2 linked regions of the Rhodospirillum rubrum ATCC 11170 genome follow. The protein of the gene in region 1 interacts with the protein of each later gene in a pairwise test. Links are inferred from orthologs where the notes say so. Each region holds a gene or a part of one and is shown in the gene's direction. Other genes may lie near its edges. The genes, in order: RRU_RS06065 and ptsN.

What was found.
Region 2: the proteins of RRU_RS06065 (region 1) and ptsN interact in binary tests that used the Escherichia coli proteins (3 or more experiments, as listed by UniProt). The link is inferred for Rhodospirillum rubrum ATCC 11170 from one-to-one orthologs.

What each region holds. Positions count from the first base shown.
Region 1 is NC_007643.1:1,367,679-1,378,142, forward strand. Bases 4,866-8,100 are described here. They hold RRU_RS06065 (sensor histidine kinase), read left to right. Parts: upstream 4,866-5,206; coding sequence 5,207-7,900; downstream 7,901-8,100. Other genes in these bases: kdpC (potassium-transporting ATPase subunit KdpC), read left to right, coding at 4,866-5,125; RRU_RS06070 (response regulator), read left to right, coding at 7,900-8,100. Also shown: kdpF (K(+)-transporting ATPase subunit F), read left to right, coding at 615-704; potassium-transporting ATPase subunit KdpA, read left to right, coding at 766-2,475; potassium-transporting ATPase subunit KdpB, read left to right, coding at 2,485-4,533; more of kdpC, read left to right, coding at 4,544-4,865; more of RRU_RS06070, read left to right, coding at 8,101-8,592; RRU_RS06075 (methyl-accepting chemotaxis protein), read right to left, coding at 8,631-10,277. UniProt on the Escherichia coli protein: Member of the two-component regulatory system KdpD/KdpE involved in the regulation of the kdp operon. KdpD may function as a membrane-associated protein kinase that phosphorylates KdpE in response to environmental signals.
Region 2 is NC_007643.1:1,682-11,098, reverse strand. Bases 1-2,693 are described here. They hold ptsN (PTS IIA-like nitrogen regulatory protein PtsN), read left to right. Parts: upstream 1-961; coding sequence 962-1,426; downstream 1,427-2,693. Other genes in these bases: RRU_RS00030 (ImmA/IrrE family metallo-endopeptidase), read right to left, coding at 2,442-2,693; RRU_RS00035 (hypothetical protein), read left to right, coding at 2,037-2,336; RRU_RS00040 (hypothetical protein), read left to right, coding at 1,685-1,891; rpoN (RNA polymerase factor sigma-54), read left to right, coding at 1-572. Also shown: more of RRU_RS00030, read right to left, coding at 2,694-3,584; RRU_RS00025 (killer suppression protein HigA), read right to left, coding at 3,571-3,915; gyrB (DNA topoisomerase (ATP-hydrolyzing) subunit B), read right to left, coding at 4,329-6,737; DNA replication/repair protein RecF, read right to left, coding at 6,802-7,929; dnaN (DNA polymerase III subunit beta), read right to left, coding at 7,989-9,107; chromosomal replication initiator protein DnaA, read right to left, coding at 9,342-9,417. UniProt on the Escherichia coli protein: Seems to have a role in regulating nitrogen assimilation.

The sequences.
Region 1 (10,464 bases):
TCATTCGTCATTCTGCTCAAGGAGGATAGTGCCGATCAGGCGGGTGATGGCGTTTTCGTTTGGAAAGATGCCGACGACCTCGGTTCTGCGTTTGATTTCGCCGTTGACCCGCTCAAATGGGATTGGTGGAGTGCAGCTTGGCCCTGTGGGGCGCCGGGAAGACTATGTAGGTGAGGACATCTATTTCGACCTCATCCATCAGTTCGGCCAGTTTGCGCGCCTTGGGACGCAGTTGGTCGGCGACCTAGCGCCATTAGGCATGGGCGGCGGTGGCGGTTTCCTGGGCAAAGGCGGTGCCGATGAAGGCGGAGACGACGCGGTGCCCCATAAAAGGGGTCTGACCCCTTTTATCCCCAATCCCCTTTTATCCCCACAAAGCGGGCCTTCCGCGCTCCCTTTCCCGCTTACCCCGATAAGAGCCGTTTATACCGGCTTGATGCGAAGCGTCTAAATCCGCGTGGCGCCTTTATGGGCGTTGGTTCTAAGGAAGGGGATCCTTTCTTTTCGTGCGGGAGCCGCTTCATGGACGTTTTCTTCCTGGCGATCATTGTTGTCTTTTTTGCCGGCTGCGCGGCTTTCCTGCGCGGCTGCGATCAGTTGTGAGGGACAAGGCGATGGCTTTCGACCTTATCCTGGGGGCCGTGGTGGCCTTGGGCCTGCTGGGGTATCTCGGCTATGTCCTGGTCCGACCCGAGAAATTTTAGAACGGCGGGGGAGACTCCGGCCGGGTCCGCCAAAAAAACTTTCTAGAATGAAGGTCCGATCATGGACGCCAACGCCATTCTTCAGGTCGTTCTGTTTTGCGCGATCATTCTTGGGCTGACGCCGCTGCTCGGCGGCTATATGGCCCGGGTTTTCAGCGGCGAGCGGGTTTTGCTCTCGGTGGTCTTCGGACCGCTCGAGCGCGGCCTGTACAGGCTAAGCGGGGTGCGCCCCAAGGAGGAGCAGCATTGGGCGGCCTATGCGCTGTCGATGCTGGTCTTCAATCTGGCGGGCCTGCTTGGGCTCTATCTGATCTTGCGCGTCCAGGGCTGGTTGCCGCTCAATCCGGCGGGCCTGGGCGCCGTCGCCCCCGATCTCGCCTTCAATACCGCCGTTAGCTTCGTGACCAATACCAACTGGCAGGCCTATGGCGGCGAAAGCACGCTGTCGTATTTCTCGCAGATGGTCGGGCTGACGGTGCAGAATTTCGTTTCGGCGGCGACCGGCATCGCCGTGCTGGTGGCCTTGATCCGCGGCTTCGCCCGGCGCTCGGCCCGCACGCTCGGCAATTTCTGGGTCGATCTCACCCGCACCGTCCTTTACCTGCTGCTGCCGCTCGCCTTCGTCACCGCCCTGGTTCTGGTTTGGCAGGGCGCGCCGCAAACCCTTGGCGATTATGTCCAGGCCGCGCCGCTCGAGGGCGGCTCCCAGGTGATCGCCCTGGGGCCGGTGGCCTCGCAAGAGGCGATCAAGCAGCTTGGCTCGAACGGCGGCGGCTTCTTTTCGGTCAATTCCGCCCATCCCTTCGAGAACCCGACGCCGCTGTCCAATCTGATCGAGATGGTTCTGCTGCTGGCGGTGGCCGCCGGTCTGACCAACACCTTTGGCCGCATGGTCGGCGACACCCGCCAGGGCTGGGCGCTTTTCGCCGCCATGTCCTTGATGTTCGTCGTCGGCCTTGGCGTGACACTCTGGCAGGAATCCGCGGCTAATCCGGCGATGGTCGTCGCCGGCATCGAGGCCGGCGGCGGCAATATGGAAGGCAAGGAGGTGCGCCTGGGCGTGGCCAATTCGGCGATCTGGGCGGTGGCGACGACGGCGGCCTCCAACGGTTCGGTCAATGCCATGCATGACAGCTTCATGCCGCTTGCGGGCATGGTGCCGATGATCAACATGATGCTGGGCGAGGTGATCTTCGGCGGGGTCGGCGCCGGTCTTTACGGCATGCTGATCTTCGTCATGGTCACCGTGTTCATCGCCGGGCTGATGGTTGGGCGAACCCCCGAATATCTGGGTAAGAAGATCGAGGCCCGCGAGATGAAGCTGGCGGTGATCTCGCTGCTGGTGCCGCCCCTGTGCATCCTGGGCTTCGGCGCCGTCGCGCTCACCTGGCCCCAGGCGGCCGCCTCGGTGCAAGATCCCGGCCCCCATGGCCTGACCGAGGCGCTGTACGCCTATGTCTCGGGAACGGCCAACAACGGCTCGGCCTTTGCCGGCTTCGCCGCCAATGTCTTCCCCCATAATCTGATGATCGGCCTGGCGATGCTGATCGGGCGCTTCCTGGTGATCTTGCCCGTTCTTGCCATCGCCGGGTCCCTGGGCGCCAAGAAGATCGTTCCGGTTTCGGCCGGCACCTTCCCCACCCATGGCGGGCTGTTCATCGGCCTGCTGGTCGGGGTGATCGTCGTCGTCGGCGGCCTGACCTATTTCCCCGTCCTCGCCCTGGGTCCGATCCTCGAGCAGCTTATGCTCAGATCGGGCAGCCTTTTCTGAGGTGACATCATGAGCATCCATCGCCCCAGGCATGCCGCGCTGTTCGAGCGCGCCCTGGTCGTGCCCGCCGCCCGCAACGCGGTCTTGAAGCTCGACCCGCGAAGCCTGATCGCCAATCCGGTGATGTTCGTCACCGCCGTCGTCGCTGTGCTCTCCACCGTGCTGTTCGTGCGCGACCTGATCCATGGCCTCGGCCCCGTCGCCGTCGAGGGGCAGATCGCCCTGTGGCTGTGGTTCACCGTGCTCTTTGCCAATTTCGCCGAGGCGATGGCCGAGGGCCGGGGCAAGGCCCAGGCCGACTCCTTGCGCAAGACGCGTACCGAAACCTTGGCGCGCAAGCTCTCCAGCCCGACGGCCACCGCCGAGCAAAGCGTCTCGGCGGCCAGCTTGCGCAGCGGCGATCTGGTGGTCTGCGAAGCCGGCGACGTCATCCCCGGCGACGGCGATGTGATCGTCGGCATCGCCACGGTCGATGAATCGCCGATCACCGGCGAATCCGCCCCGGTCATCCGCGAAAGCGGCGGCGATCGCTCGGCGGTCACCGGCGGCACCCGGGTGGTGTCGGACCGCATCGTCGTGCGCATCACCGTCAATCCCGGCGAGTCCTTTCTGGATCGCATGATCAATTTGGTCGAAGGGGCCAAGCGCCAGAAGACCCCCAACGAAATCGCCCTGACTATCTTGCTTGTCGGATTGACGCTGATCTTCCTGCTGGTGGTCGCCAGCCTGCCGGCCTTCGCCGCCTTCTCGGGGGCGATGATCCCGGTGGTCTTCCTGCTCGCCCTGTTCGTCACCCTGATTCCCACCACCATCGGCGGCCTGCTTTCGGCCATCGGCATCGCCGGCATGGACCGGCTGGTCACCTTCAACGTCATCGCCAAATCCGGCCGGGCGGTCGAGGCGGCGGGCGATATCGACGTGCTGCTGCTCGATAAAACCGGCACCATCACCCTGGGCAGCCGCCAAGCCGCCGAATTCCTGCCGGTTTCGGGCATCAACGAGCGCGATCTGGCCGAGGCCGCCTTCTTGTCATCGCTGGAGGATCAGACGCCCGAGGGCAAGTCGATCGTCGCCCTGGCCCGCCAGCGCTTCGGCTTCACCGGGGGCGAGGGCACGGCGATGCGCTTCATTCCCTTTACCGCCCAAACACGGATGAGCGGCGTCGATTTCGGCGATAGCGAAATCCGCAAGGGGGCCTCGGACGCCGTGCTCGCCTATCTTCAGGCCCATGGCGGACCGGGGGCGGCGCGCGATCTGGTCTCCGCCGTCGAACGCGTCGCCAAAAGCGGCGGCACGCCGCTGGTCGTCGCCCGCGATAATCGGGCCCTTGGCGTGGTCCATCTGAAGGACATCGTCAAGCCGGGCATCCGCGAGCGCTTCGCCACCTTGCGCGACATGGGCATCCGCACGGTGATGGTCACTGGCGACAATCCGCTGACCGCGGCCGCCATCGCCGCCGAGGCCGGGGTTGACGACGTGCTGGCCGAGGCCACCCCCGAGCGCAAGCTGGAACTGATCCGCAAGGAACAGGCCGAGGGACGGCTGGTCGCCATGTGCGGCGACGGCTCCAACGACGCCCCGGCCCTGGCCCAGGCCGATGTCGGCGTGGCGATGAACACCGGTACCCAGGCGGCGCGCGAAGCCGGCAATATGGTCGATCTGGAAAGCGATCCGACCAAGCTGATCGAAATCGTCATGATCGGTAAACAGCTGCTGATGAGCCGGGGCTCTTTGACCACCTTTTCCATCGCCAATGATGTCGCCAAGTATTTCGCCATCATCCCGGCGCTGTTCCTGGCCAGCTTTCCCCAGCTTCAGGCCCTGAACGTCATGGGGTTGTCGAGCCCGCAAAGCGCCATTCTCTCGGCGATCATCTTCAACGCCCTGGTCATCATCGCCCTGATCCCGCTGGCCCTGAAAGGCGTCGCCTATCGCCCGGCCGCCGCGGCCGATCTGTTGCGGCGCAATCTGTTGATCTACGGTCTGGGCGGCCTTGCCGCGCCCTTCATCGGCATCAAGGTGATCGATATGCTGGTCACCGCCGTCGGTTTGGCCTGAGGAGGCTCCCATGCTGCGCACCCTGCGTCCCGCCCTGGTTCTGTTCGCCGCCCTCACCCTGTTGACCGGTGTCGCCTATCCCTTGGCCGTCACCGGGCTGGCCCAGGTTCTGTTTCCCGAGCAGGCCAATGGCAGCCTGATCGAGCGCGGCGGCACGGTCATCGGCTCGGCCCTGATCGCCCAGGCCTTCACCGGCGAGGCCTATTTCCACCCCCGTCCGTCGATGGCCGGTACGGGCTATGAGGCCAATAACTCCGGGGCCTCGAACCTCGGGCCGACCAATCAGGGGCTGGTCGATCAGGTCGCCGCCCGCATCACCGCCGCCAAGGAGGCCAATCCGGGCAATTACGGCGGGGTTCCGGCCGATCTGGTGACCGCCTCGGGTAGCGGCCTTGATCCCCATATCTCGCAGGCGGCGGCGCGCTGGCAGGCCGCCCGGGTGGCCAAGGCCCGGGGTCTTGATCTTCAGCGCGCGGTCGCCCTGGTCTATGAGTTCACCTCGCCCCGGCAACTGGGTATTCTGGGGGAACCCAGGGTCAATGTTCTGGCGATCAATCTGGCGCTCGACGAGCGGTTTCCGCTGGCCCACTGACGGTTTGATCTGGAGTTAGGTCCGGCTCGGGGGGAGGGGGACGCCCTTTCCGCCCGGGCCGACGCTCTTTCGAGGATACCCATGGCCCCCGCTGATCGCGAAAACCGCCCCTCGCCCGATGCCCTGCTGGCCGAAGCCCACCGGGAAGGCCGGGGCAAGCTGAAGATATTCCTGGGGGCGGCGCCGGGGGTGGGGAAAACCTACGCCATGCTTGAAGCCGCCCGCGAGCGGGCGCGCGATGGCGTCGACGTGGCGGTGGCGGTGGTCGAAACCCATGGCCGGCGCGAGACCGAGGCCCTGGTCCATGGCCTGGACGTCGTTCCCAAGCGCACGCTCGAGTATCGCGGCCGCGACTTCGAGGAAATGGACCTTGATGGCGTTCTCGCCCGCCGGCCGGCCCTGGCCCTGGTCGATGAGCTGGCCCATACCAACATCTCGGGCAGCCGCCATCTCAAGCGCTGGCAGGATGTCCAGGAACTGCTCGATGTCGGCATCGATGTTTACACCACCCTGAACGTCCAGCACCTGGAAAGCCTCAACGACGTGGTCGAGCGGATTTCCGGGGTGCGGGTCCGCGAAACCCTGCCCGATTCCGTTTTGCAGCAGGCCGACGAGATCAAGCTGATCGATCTGGCGCCCGAGGATCTGCTCAAACGCCTGGAGGAGGGCAAGGTCTATGTGCCCGATCAGGCGCGGCGGGCGGCCAACGCCTTCTTCTCGCGCGGCAATCTGACGGCGCTGCGCGAAATGGCCCTGCGTCAGGCGGCCGAGCGCGTCGACGCCCAGATGATCAGTTATATGCACGCCCACGCCATCCAGGGGCCCTGGCCGGCGCGCGAGCGGCTGATGGCCTGTATCGGCGATGATCTGGCGGCCGAAAGCGTCGTGCGGCTGGCGGCGCGTTCGGCCGAGCGCCGGCAGGCGCCGTGGATCGCCGTCTATATCGAAACCGCCCGCCACTTGTCGCTGTCGGAAGAGGTGAAGGACCGCATCGCCCGCGCCCTGCGTCTGGCCGAGGAACTGGGCGGCGAGGCGACGACGGTTCAGGGCGATGACGTGGTGGCCGAGGTCTTGTCTTTCGCCAAGGCCCGCAATATCACCCAGATCATCATCGGCCGCCCTCGGCGCCACCGTCAGCGCTGGTTTGGCGGCGGCGATACGGCCAAGGCCCTGCTCGCCCGGGCCGAGGCCTTCAATGTGACCGTCATCGGCCGCGAGAACGCCAGCCCCTCGCCGATCGCCCGCATCCGCCGCGACATGCCCAAGGACTGGCTTGGCTATGGATTGGCCACCCTGGCGGTCGCCCTGGCCACCGGTTTTAGCGTGCTGATCGACATGTGGATGCCCGTGCCCAACATCTCGGTCGCCTATCTGATGGCCGTGCTGCTGGTCGCCATGCGTCTTGGCCTCGCGCCGTCGATCTTCGCCTCGCTGCTCAGTTTCCTGATTTATTCGTTCCTGTTCACCGAGCCGCGGCTGACCCTGGCCATCACCGATTCCCATAACATCCTGACCATGGTGTTCTTCCTGGTCGCCGCGGTGATCGTGTCGAACCTGGGCAGTCGGCTGCGCGAGCAGGTTCAGGCGACCCGGCTGTCGGCCCGGCGCACCGGCACCCTTTATGATTTCAGCCGCAAGATCGCCGCCGCCGCCACCCAGGACGACGTGCTGTGGGCGGTGGTCCACCATGTGGCCTCGACCATTCACGGCCAGTCGCTGATCCTTTTGCCCGAAAACGACCGTTTGGCGATCAAGGCCGGCTATCCGCCCGAGGACACCCTGGACGACAAGGCCGCCGCCGCCGCCGAATGGGCTTGGACCCACGGCACCCGCGCCGGCGCCGGTTCGGCCACCCTGCCAACCTCGCCCTGGCTGTTCCTGCCGCTCAAAACCGTGCGCGGCCCGGTGGGGGTGATGGGGGTGCAGATGGCCGGCGCCGGCATTCCCCCGCCCAGCGAGGCCCGGTTGCTGGAAACCCTGGCCGATCAGGCGGCGGTGGCGATCGAACGCACCGCCCTGGTCGCCGATATCGAGGCGGCGCGGGTCGCCGGCGAGCGCGATCGCCTGCGCACCGCCTTGCTGTCGTCGTTGTCCCATGATCTGCGCACGCCGCTGGTCTCGATCATGGGCTCGGCCAGCGCCCTGGTGAACTACCAAGACACCCTGTCCGACGACGCCGAACGCGAATTGGCCCTGACCATCCAGGACGAGGCCGAGCGCCTGAACCGCTTCGTGCAGAACCTGCTCGATATGACCAAACTGGGCGCCGGCGCCCTCAAGCCCCGGATCGATTGGGCCGATTTCCGTGATATCGTCGGCGGCGCCCTTGAACGGGCCAAGCGGCTGATCGGTCAGCGCAAGGTGCGGATCGACCTCAGCGATGATTTTCCGCTGCTGTGCGTTGATTCCGTGCTGATGGAACAGGTGGTCTTCAACCTGATCGACAACGCCTGCAAATACACGCCGCCGGGCAGCGCCATCACCGTTTGGGGGCGGCCGCGCCGCGACAAGGTGGTGGTCGAGATCTGCGATCAGGGCCCGGGCATTCCCGAGGCCGACCGCGAGCAGGTGTTTGACATGTTCTACCGGGTCAAGGCCCAGGATGCCCAGATCGCCGGCACCGGCCTTGGTCTGGCCATCTGCCGGGGACTGGTCGAGGCCCATGGCGGAACGATCGCCGCCGAGCCCGGCATCAATGATTGCGGAACCTGCATCGTCATCACCTTGCCGCTGCTGGTCGAGCCCGAACTGCTTGGCGCCGAGGAGAAGGTTTGATGGCCCAGAAGATCCTGGTGGTCGATGACGAACCGCAGATCCGCAAATTCATGCGCATCAGCCTGGGGGCCAATGGCTATGAGGTCCTGGAGGCGGAAACCGCCGAACAGGGCGTGATGCTGGCGACGGGGATGGCGCCCGATCTGGTCGTTCTCGATCTCGGGCTGCCCGATCTTGATGGCCAGGACGCCATCAGCATGATCCGCACGGCCAGCGCCGTGCCGATCATCGTGCTTTCGGTGCGCTCGGGCGAAACCGATAAGGTCGAGGCCCTCGATCGCGGCGCCAACGATTATGTGGTCAAGCCCTTTGGCATCGGCGAGTTGATGGCGCGCATCCGCGCCGCCCTGCGCCCGCGCGCCGGTTCGGGCGAGGAGGGGGCGGGCGAGGTTCTGACCATCGGCGCCCTGGTGCTCGATTTCGCCCGCCGGGTGGTGACGCGCGGTGGCGACGAGGTGCGGCTGTCGCGCAAGGAATACGATCTGCTGCGCCTGCTGGCCGAAAAAGCCGATCACGTGCTGACCCACCGCCAGATCCTGCGCGACATCTGGGGCCCGGCCCATGTCGAGGATACGGCTTACCTGCGCGTCTACGTCAACCAACTGCGCCAGAAGCTCGAGGCCAACCCGTCGGAACCCCGGCTGATCGTGACCGAACCCGGGGTGGGCTATCGTTTGAAACGCGGCGAGTAGGGCAAGGGGGCGGCCAAGGCCCCCTTGCCCTCGGTGGATCAGGCGCGGATGCCGGACAGGAAACCCGCGACCTCGCCGCGCAGGGTCTTGGCTTCGGCGACCATGGCCTCGCAGTCGCTCAGCATGCCGCCGGCCGAGGATCCGGCCTGGGCGGTCACCGCCGAAAGCTGGCTGAGGGTCGAAGTGACCTCCTGGGTGCCCGCCGCCGCCTGCTGGACGTTGCGGGCGATTTCCAAGGTGGCGGCGCCCTGTTCCTCGACGGCGGCGGCGATGGTTTCGCCGATTTCGCTGATCTGGGCGATGGTGCCGGTAATGCCGCGAATGGCGTCCACCGCCTGGCCGGTCGCCGATTGCACGGCGCCGATCTGGTTGGAGATGTCGTCGGTCGCCTTGGCCGTCTGATTGGCCAGGGATTTGACCTCATTGGCGACGACGGCGAAGCCCTTGCCGGCATCGCCCGCCCGTGCCGCCTCGATGGTGGCGTTGAGCGCGAGCAGGTTGGTCTGGCTGGCGATGTCGTTGATCAGCTTGACCACGTCGCCGATGCGGGTCGCCGTGGCGGCCAGCCCCATCACCAGTTCGTTGGTGTTCTGGGCCTCCTTCACCGCATTGGTCGAAATCGTCGAGGACTGGTGGACCTGACGGCTGATTTCCTGGATCGACGAGGTCAGCTCCTCGGCGGCCGAGGCGACGGTCGCCACATTGGCCGAGGCCTGTTCGGCAGCGGCGGCGATCGAGGTTGCCTGATGGGAGGCGGTATCGACGGCGCCGCTGACGGCTTTCGCCGCGTCCTCCAACTGATTGGCCGCTCCGGCGATGGTATCGGCCACCCGTTTGACGCTGCCTTCGAAGCCATCGGCGACGCTGAGCATGGCGCGGCGGCGTTCGGCCTCGGCCTCGGCCTTCAAGCCGTCCTGGCGCTGGCGCAGATGGTCGGCCTCGCGGGCGCCATCGCGCAAGACGGCGACCGCCTTGGCCAATTGACCGATTTCATCGCCGCGGTCGGTGGCGGGGATTTCGACCGAAAAGTCGCGGGCCGCCAGACGCTCGGTCACCTTGACCAACCGGATGACGCCGCCGCCGATATTGCGCGACAGCGCGATCACCAGCCCGACGGCGGCGATCATCACCACGCCAAGAACCAGGGCGAAACGCGCGGCGATGGAATAAAAGGCGTGATCGACATCGTCGATGAAGATGCCGGTCACCAGAACCCAGTTCCAGGGCTTGAAATCATTGCCATAGGACATCTTGGGGACCGGCGTGGTTTCGCCGACGTGGGGGAATTTATAGGAGACGATGCCGCCGCCGACGGCCGCCACCTTCACCAGTTCCTTGACGATCTGCACGCCATTGGCGTCCTTGTCTTCCAGCAGAACCCTGCCTTCCCGCTCGGGGCGGGCGGCATGCATCAGACAGAGGCCGTTCTGATCGAAGATGCTGAAATATTCATTGCCGGCGTAACGGGCCTCGCGCAGGGCGTTGAGCGCCTGCTTCTTGGCGGTCGCTTCGTCGAGTTCGCCCGATTGAGCCCGGTTGTAAAAAGACTTCACCACCCCTTCGGCGATCTCGGTCAAATTTGTCAGCTTGTCGACACGGTCGGCGATCATCGTCGTACGGAGCTGATAGAGCGCCATCCCGGCAACGATGGTGAAGCCGACAACCGTCAGAATCGCAGTTGACATCAATTTTAGTGAAATGCCGTAAGTACGCTTCATAACGTCCTGACTCCTGGTTCAAAACACTCTCTCCCCAGGGAAGATAAATAGAAGAATTCTAACGGTAGAGCAAAACCGATATTTCGCGCGGATGGATTGTTTTTCCCCGTTTTGGCCGCCTTTGTTATCGGCAAATTAATACTTTGCGTGACCG
Region 2 (9,417 bases), 1.4 Mb from region 1 along the record:
TGCCCCGCGTGCTGATCAACAACCGCTATCACGCCCGGTTGAGCCGCAGCGGCGACAAGGAAACCCGAACGTTCTTGTCGGAGAATCTGGCCACCGCCAATTGGCTGGTGAAATCCCTCGACCAGCGGGCCAATACCATCTTGAAGGTGGCGACCGAACTGGTCCGCCAGCAGGACGCCTTCTTCCTGCATGGCGTTCGTCACCTGCGGCCGCTGATCCTGCGCGACATCGCCGAGGCGATCGAAATGCACGAAAGCACGGTCAGCCGGGTGACCAGTAATAAATACATCGCTAGCCCGCGCGGTATTTTCGAGCTCAAGTATTTCTTCACCCAGGCGATCGGCGCCGCCGACGGCGGAGAAAGCCATTCGGCGGAAGCGGTGCGCGATCGCATTCGCTCTCTGATTGAAGCTGAGAGCCCCGATCAGGTATTGTCCGACGACAAACTCGTCGATATCCTGCGCACCGACGGCATCGACATCGCCCGGCGAACGGTGGCTAAATATCGGGAAGGAATGCGGATCGCCTCGTCGGTGCGCCGCAAAAAGGAAAAATCGGGGCGCCTACCTTGACCACCCCCGCCGGCCTTCTGATATCCTCTCGACAGGAGATCTCCAGTGCCAAACAAGCCTATGCCCTTTCCCCGACTTGACAGGGCCCAAAGCCGCGCATAATGTCCGCGACCGCTGAATAGCCTCTGCTTAGTGGCTTTTCAGGGGAAAAGAATTGCCCGTTGTCTTTGGGAATCGCTTGGTTATCCCTATCTGGAATCAGCGACTCCTAGGCCGGGAAATTCGGTTTTGAAGGTGCAGCACGCCGACGGCTCGCGTCGGCGATCTGGTTCGATCGGGCGCCGATCCGGCACCGATCGAGGGACAGCGACCCGTTCCACCACGGGAACACCCCGCGAAAGGGAACGCGGCCCTCCCCAGGGACGGCCCGGGTTGCAAGAGGAACCGGCATGGAGATTACCGACCTCATTACGCCTGACAGCATCATCGCCAATCTGCGCGTGTCCAGCAAAAAGCAGGCCCTGCAGGAACTGGCGAAGCGTGCTGCCGAGCTTACCGGACAGCACGAGCGCGCTATTTTCGACGTGCTGCTGGAACGGGAAAGGCTGGGAACCACGGGCGTGGGCAATGGCATCGCCATACCCCATGGCAAATTGGCCAGTCTTTCGGGGTTACACGGCCTGTTCGCCCGTCTCGAGGAGCCGATCGACTTCGATTCCATCGATGATCAGCCCGTGGATCTGGTGTTCTTGCTGCTCGCCCCGGAAGCGGCGGGGGCTGATCACCTGAAGGCCTTGGCCCGGGTTTCCCGGTTGCTGCGCGACCGTTCGATTTGCGAGAAGCTGCGCGGCACCAGCGACCCGGAGGCGCTCTATACGCTTCTGGCCCATTCCCAGGCCTCCCAGGCGGCCTGACGCTAGGCCTTCTCGCCGACCTGACGGCCGATGGCCGTCGCCGGGCCTTGCCTTTCGCGGAGCGCCCCGGCGCCCTGAAGGGCCCAACAGATCCCCAAAGGGCGCCCTTCTTGTCGGAAGCGGCGCCCTTCGGTCGTTTGGGGGCCCGATTTGGGTCTTTTTAACTTAAGGATATCTTGACCTCCCAGCCCGTTCTTCGGTTTATCAGGAGCAGAAGAACAAAAGGTCTTTACGACCTAGACGGGAAAGAGAGCGACTATGTCCCATGCTGTCCGCATTACGACCTCCATCGCCATTAGCGCCGTCGAGGCTTGGTGCGAGTCCAACTGCAAGGCGCCCTTCGATGTGCGCATCGCCGGCCTGTCGGACGACCTGCGCCGCAAGACCATCGAACTGTATTTCGAATCCGCCGAGGATCTCACGGCCTTCAAGGACTCCTACAAGACCATCGGCCGGGCCCATTAAGGCAGACCCTTTCGCCCGCCCGACCACGGCGGGGCGATGAGTCGCTCCTCGATCAAGAGTCGGGAGCCGGGTGAAAAAAGCATCTAGAGACTTTCCGCCATAGATGCGAAAGTCTTTATTCCTTTTGCCAACCGGAGGAAGGCCGATGGGTAGTCACGAACACCGACACCAGCACGACCACGACCACATCCACAGCCATCGCCATCCCCATACCCACGCCGATGGCACGACTCACACCCACGAGCATCAGCACGTCCACAGCCACGAGCATGGCCATCAGCACAGCCACCCCCACGACCATGGGGAGGCCGGCCCCGCCGCCGATGGCCACAGCCATCCGCCCGCCGGCCAGACCCACGACCACGACCACCCCAACCACGACCGCAAACCCCACGACCACACCCACGACCCCGCCGACCACGGCGACCACGACCATCCCCACTGAGGACCCGGCCAAACAAAACCCCCGCTGGCTTGCGCCAGCGGGGGTTTTCTGTGGGGGGAGTTTACAGGGTCTCTCATCGTGACAGCGGCGATCCCCTAAGCACGTTTAAACCGACGGATGGGATACCGCGCTTTCTGCCGGCCACCGAAAGGTGGTCTTCAAAGAGTTCAGGGTTGTCGCATAGGAAAGATGGGAGTCGTGTTGAAGCTGACCAACGATGATCCCCGGAGAAAGGGAGTGCTCTTTGGCAAAGGCCCGAATCCGCGGCGCTGAAAAATCGCCAGCGGCCGTGAAGGCCATCCACGCCGAGCGAGGAATAAGGGTGGTCGCCGCGAACACATTGGCTTCGCGCTCGCGCTGGGCGCTTTCCGGGGTCGGCGCCTCCCCTTTTTTCAGCTTTTCCTCAAGGATCAGCTTCTTTGGATGCAGCAGGACATGGCCGGCTTCATGGAAGAAAGTGAACCAAAGGTGATCATCCGTCTTATGACGCAGGCTAAGCTGGATCAGGGCCTTGTCTTTTGATAGCCAGCGGGTGGCGCCACTCAGGCATGTTTTGGGAAGCTCCGGGGTAAACACGACCGCGACCCCGACGCAGGCGCATCTCTCGATGAGACTCGGCTGAAAGACCTCCGGCGCTTCGCGCGTCAACTCCCGCACGCTCTTAAGAACCCGCCTAAAGCCGGCCTCATCGAAAGGCCCGCATGGCCTCGCGCCAGCGACCATTTCCCCCCGGCGCAGCCAAGCCGAAACCGATTCAGGCGCACTCTGAAAGGAAGGCGACCGCCGGTAGGCGATCTGTTCGGCCGCGCTGGCGGTCATGGCTTGCCAAGCCTCGACGCTGGCGACCCCGAAGAACGCCAGAAGCTTCGCCACCTCATCAACGCGATCGGACGGCTTGTCGATCCAACCCAACCGAACCATGGCGGCGATCGGGAAGCGCTTGGCCCAATCCCGCTGGTCGCTCAAACGCTGACGGTCGCGCTGTTCGGCCAGACGAAGACGATACAAGCTTTCAAGAGTGAGCCAGTAGCTCGCCGGCATCCCGAGCACCCGCTCAAATTCAAGGGCGGTTTCGGGCATGATCGGCGCTTTTCCGGCGATGATCTCACTGATCATCTTTGCCGAATGTCCGCAGCGCTCGGCGAACTCGGCCTTTTGAAGGCCACGCCCCGCCAGGGTCTTATCGAGAATGCGCCCGGGGAGCACCGCATAATCGGGCGTACCCGTCAGCCGCTCAGCTTTCTCCATGATAATCCCCCACAAACACGATCTCGACCTCGGTTACCAACGTAAGGTCAACGCTTCCATCGGCGCAGCGCGGAAGAGGGGTGTTCGCCGGGACAAGGCAGATACGCACACCCCCATGCGCCTCCACGGCCCACTGCCCCTTCCTCCTGCCGTCCAGCTTATGCCGACGCTCCGGCGGATAGATCGGAATGTCGCCCAGCGTTGGCATCGCCATCAGGGTCGTGATTCGATCCTCGATTTCCTCGGCACAGGGTTTTCCAAAGGCCTTTACCAGCTTTTGCTGCGTCGTACAGAGCTTGAGCAGCTTGGTTGTAGCGTAGCTAACCAGCACGGACGCCCCCTGGACTTAACGTGATAGGTAAAGCCTTTTGCCAAAAAATCAAGGAGGACCGCGACGAGCCCGACAGACGGCTCCCGCATAGACTGTGGACCCTGTTTTCCTAACCTCTTGAAGACCCTTGCCTAAGCGGAAAATCCTACCCCATGCCAACTAGAAACCACCACCATAAGTTAATTTTCCAGGATCTATTTTCGCCGCCAAGCGCCCGTCCCTCCGCCCCAACGGTTTTTCCCAAACAAAACCCCCGCCGGCTTGCGCCAGCGGGGGTTTTTAGTCGGCAGGAGGGGGCGGGGGCGTCCCCTTAGGGCGGTGTGGGGGAAATATGGTCCCCGCACACCGCTCTAAGATCTTGATCGCGAAGCAAATCGTCGTCGCGATCTGGTTCAGATCGCTCGGGATTTGCCTTAAACGTCCAGGTTCTGGACGTTCAGGGCGTTGTCTTGGATAAAGTCGCGGCGGGGTTCGACGATGTCGCCCATCAGGGTGCTGAACACATCCTCGGCGTCGCTGACCTGATTGACCTTCACCTGCAGCAGGCGGCGCACATTGGGATCAAGGGTGGTTTCCCACAGCTGCTCGGGGTTCATCTCGCCCAGGCCCTTATAGCGCTGGATGGCGATGCCCTTGCGGCCGGCGGCCATCACGGCGTTGATCAAGGTCATCGGGCCGGGGATGATCTGGTCGCCGTCCTTGATCCGCAGGCGACCGGGCTGCTCATAGAATTCGCGCAAGGCGGCCGCCATGGAGTCAAGCCGGCGGGCCTCGGTGCTGTGGATGACCTGGGGATCGATGACATGGGTCTCGGTCACCCCGCGCAGCGTGCGCTGGAACACCATGCCGCCCCCGGCGGCCAGGGTGCCGGTCCAGCCGCGTTCCAGCGGGCTTTCCAGGGCGTCGATCCGGCGGGCGACATCGGCGGCCGCGGCGCTGGCGCGGGCGTCGTCATTGACGATCTCGGTATGGAAGGCCCCGGCGACCGCCGCCTGTTCAAGCAAGACCCACGGCACCTTGCGGCCCATGGCGGCGATGGCGTTGCGCGCAAGGCGGGCGCGTTCGACCAGGGCGCGCAGATCGGGACCGGCCATCTGCACGCCGGCGGCGGTGGTGTAGACGGTCTCATCCAGGCCGGTATCCAGCAGATAGTCCTCAAGCTCGCGGTCGTCCTTGAGGTACTGCTCGGAATTGCCGCGCTTGGCCCGATACAGCGGCGGCTGGGCGATATAAAGATAGCCCTTCTCGACGACCTCGGGCATCTGGCGGAAGAAGAAGGTCAACAGCAGGGTGCGGATATGGCTGCCGTCGACGTCGGCGTCGGTCATGATGATGATCTTGTGGTAGCGGGCCTTGCCGACATCGAAATCATCCTTGCCGATGCCGGTGCCAAGCGCGGCGATCAGCGTGCCGATTTCCGCCGAGGATAGCATCTTGTCAAAGCGCGCCCGCTCGACGTTGAGGATCTTGCCGCGCAACGGCAAGATCGCCTGATAGCCGCGATCGCGCCCCTGCTTGGCCGAGCCGCCGGCGGAGTCTCCCTCGACGATGAACAGTTCGGACTGGGCCGGATCGCGGTTCTGACAGTCGGCCAGCTTGCCGGGCAGGCTGGCCATGTCGAGCGCGCCCTTGCGCCGGGTCAGTTCGCGGGCGCGGCGGGCGGCCTCGCGGGCGGCGGCGGCTTCCACCACCTTGCCGATGATCTTGCGGGCCTCCTGAGGGTGTTCCTCCAGCCACTGGCCCAGACGCTCGACGACCACGGCCTCGACCACCGGCCGAACCTCGCTTGAAACCAGCTTTTCCTTGGTCTGGCTGGAGAACTTGGGATCGGGAACCTTGACCGACAGCACGCAGGTCAACCCCTCGCGCATGTCATCGCCGGTCAGCGTCACCTTTTCCTTTTTCATCAGCCCGCTGTCTTGGGCGTAGCTGTTGAGGGTGCGGGTCAGACCGCCGCGGAAGCCGGCCATATGGGTGCCGCCATCGCGCTGGGGGATGTTGTTGGTGAAGCACAGCACCGTCTCGTGGTAGCTGTCGGTCCATTCCAGCGACAGTTCCACGATCATGCCGTCGCGTTCGCCGATCGCCGTGACCGGCGGGCTGTGCAGAACGGTTTTCGACTTGTCGAGATAGCGGACGAATTCCTCGATGCCGCCGTCGTAGTGGAATTTGGTGGTGCGCGGCTCGGTGCCGCGCTTGTCGGTCAACAGCAGCCGCACCCCGGAATTGAGGAAGGCCAGCTCGCGCAGGCGATGCTCCAGGGTGGCGTAATCATAGGTGGTGATGGCGAAGATCGCCGGCGAGGCCAAAAAGGTGATCTCGGTGCCGGTGCGGTCGCCGCAGTCGCCCACCACCTTCAGCGGCGCCACCACCTCGCCGTGCTCGAAGCGCACGTAGTGTTCCTTGCCGTCGCGCCAGATGCGCAGATCAAGCCAGTCCGACAGGGCGTTGACCACCGATACGCCCACGCCGTGCAGCCCGCCCGACACCTTGTAGGAATTCTGGTCGAACTTTCCGCCGGCATGCAGCTGGGTCATGATCACCTCGGCGGCGCTCACCCCCTCCTCGCGGTGGATATCGACGGGGATGCCGCGGCCATTGTCACAGACCGTCACCGAGCCATCGCCGTTGAGAATGACCTCGGAGTGATCGCAGTAACCGGCGAGCGCCTCGTCGATGGCGTTATCAACCACCTCATAGACCATGTGGTGCAGGCCTGACCCGTCGTCGGTATCGCCGATGTACATGCCGGGGCGCTTGCGCACCGCCTCCAGTCCTTTGAGAACCTTGATGGATTCGGATGTATAGGCCTGCTGGGTCATGGGAGCGGTCTTCTTGTTGTCTACGTGGAAAGGTCCGGCCCGAAAGCCGGCAACGGGGGCTTTGCTAGTCTAGCACGGCCCCCTCGGCGATGCGCAGGAATTGAGCGTTTTTGGCCCAGGAGTCAAAAGCTTGCGCCTCCGTTCCCGAGACCCAGGCCTGAAGTCCCTGGCCGCTCAGGGCCTCGCCCAGGGCGGCGCGGCGCGGCGCATCGAGATGGGCCACGCCCTCGTCGAGCAACAGCAGCGGCGCCACGGCGCGGGCGGCCTCCTGGACCCGGGCCTGGGCCAGGATCAGGGCGATCAGCACCGCCTTCTGCTCGCCGGTCGAGGCCTGGACGGCGGGAATGTCCTTGGGGCCGTGGCGCACCGCCAGATCATCGCGGTGCGGTCCCGGGGCCGGCGCCTCGGGTCCGCGCGCCATGGCCAGGGCGGCGCGCAGGCGGTCTTCGGCGGCCAGGGCCGGGCCGGCGGCCAGCCAGCCGTCGACCTCGGAGACCAGATCGATCCGCGCCCCGGGAAACGGCCCGGTGGCGGCGCGCACCGCCGCCCCCAGGCGGTCGACCAGATCGCGGCGCGCCGCGACGATCGCCACGCCATGGCGGGCCATCACGTCTTCCAGCCCGTCCAGCCAGCCGCGCGACGCCCGTCCCTCGCGCAGCAGGCGGGCGCGTTCGCGCTGGGCCTGGGCGTAAGCGGCGGTGCGTCCGGCGTGATCGGGATCAAGGCCATTGACCAGACGGTCAAGAAAGCGCCGGCGCTCGCTCGCCCCGCCGCGAAACAACCCGTCCATTTCCGGGGTCAGCCACAGCACCGAGAACAGATCGCCCAGCGCCGCCTGACCGGCCGTCGCCCCATCGATGCGCACCAGACGGCGCTCGCCCGCCGTCGCCCGCTCAAGGCCGGTGCCGACATCGACGCCGCGCCCCAGGGTTCCCGGCCCCGCCGGCAACCGCAGATGGGCGGCCACCGCCCAGGGCGGGCCCGCCGTCGCGGCGTCGCCCCCGACCCGGCGGCAGGGATCGGCCAGAGCCGCCCGTCGCAAGCCGCGCCCCGGGGCGAGAAACGACAGGGCTTCCAGCAGATTGGTCTTGCCCGCGCCATTGGGACCGGTCAGCACCAGGGGCCGGGGTCCGACATCCAGGCGCAGCCGGTCGTAGCAGCGAAAGGCGGTCAGGGTCAGCCGCTCGACCACGACGCCCCTTGGCCCTCCAGGGGGCGGCCGGTCGGACGCGGCGGAAAGGGGCGGCGTCGTCACACCCGCATCGGCATCAGCACATAGACGGCCGAGGCGTCGGCGACGTCGCGAATGACCGTCGGCGAGGCGGCGTCGGCAAAGGTCAGGCGCACCGATCCCCCCTCGACCTGACCGAGAATGTCGAGCAGGTAGCGGGAATTGAAGCCGATCTCGAGCGAGGTCGACTGATAGGCCGCCTCGATCTCCTCGACGGCGCTGCCGGCATCGGGACTCGAAGCCGAAAGCGTCATCGTACCCTTGGCGACGGCAACCTTGATGGCCCGGGACTTTTCCGTCGAGATCGCCGACACCCGGTCGGCGGCCTGGGCGAAAAGCTTGCAATCGACTTCCAGAACCTTGTCGTTTTCGGTCGGGATCACGCGCTCGTAATCGGGGAAAGTGCCGTCGATCAGTTTGGAGGTCAGGCGGGTTTCGTCGAAATCGAAGCGGATCTTCTGCTCGGACAGCCCGACGGTGATATCCATGCCGGTCTCTTCGATCAGCTTGCGCAATTCGCCCACGGTCTTGCGCGGCACGATCACCCCGGGCATGCCGGCGGCGCCGGCGGGCAAGGGAATCTCGGCGCGGGCCAAACGGTGGCCATCGGTGGCCACGGCGCGCAACACCGGCACCCCGGCGCTTTCCGTGGCGTGCAGATAGATGCCGTTGAGGTAGTAGCGGGTTTCCTCGGTGGAGATGGCAAAGCGCGTGCGATCGATCAGACCGCGCAGATCGGTCGCCGGCAGCGAGAAGCTGTGACTGAACTCGCCGGCGCTGAGCGCGGGAAAATCCTCGACCGGCAGGCACGACAGCGAAAACCGCGAGCGCCCGGCCTTGAGCACCAGCTGGCCGTCGTTGCCGTCATAGCTCAATTCCACCTGGCTGCCGTCGGGCAGCTTGCGGACGATGTCATACAGGGTATGGGCCGGCGCCGTGGTCGCTCCCGGGGCCAGGGTGGTCGCCGTCACCGTCTCGACGATCTCCAGGTCCATGTCGGTGGCGTTCAGGCTGAAGCCGCTCTCGCCGGTTTCCATCCGCACGTTCGACAAGATGGGAATCGTATTGCGCCGCTCGACGACGCTCTGGACGTGTCCCAAGGACTTGAGAAGGGCGGTGCGCTCGATCGTCAGCTTCATGGGCGGGCCTGAACCGGTGTCGGGACGGTTGGCCCCCGGGGGACCGACCGCACGGGAAGGGGAGATCGGCGACGGGAGACAGCGCCGAAAGGGCGGGAAGTATACGCAGACCACGGCCCCCGCCCAAGCGCTTTCCGCGTCAGGCGACGCCCGCAAGGAGAAGGGGGCGCCTCCCTTTCAACCGCAGACGGCGAAAACCGGGGCGGGAAACGGAGTCGCCGGGGGCCGGAGGCGTCAGGCCTCGAGCATGCGCCGCAGCAGTTCGACATCCTCGGCGAAGGTGCCATCGGCCAGGATCAGTTCCTCGACC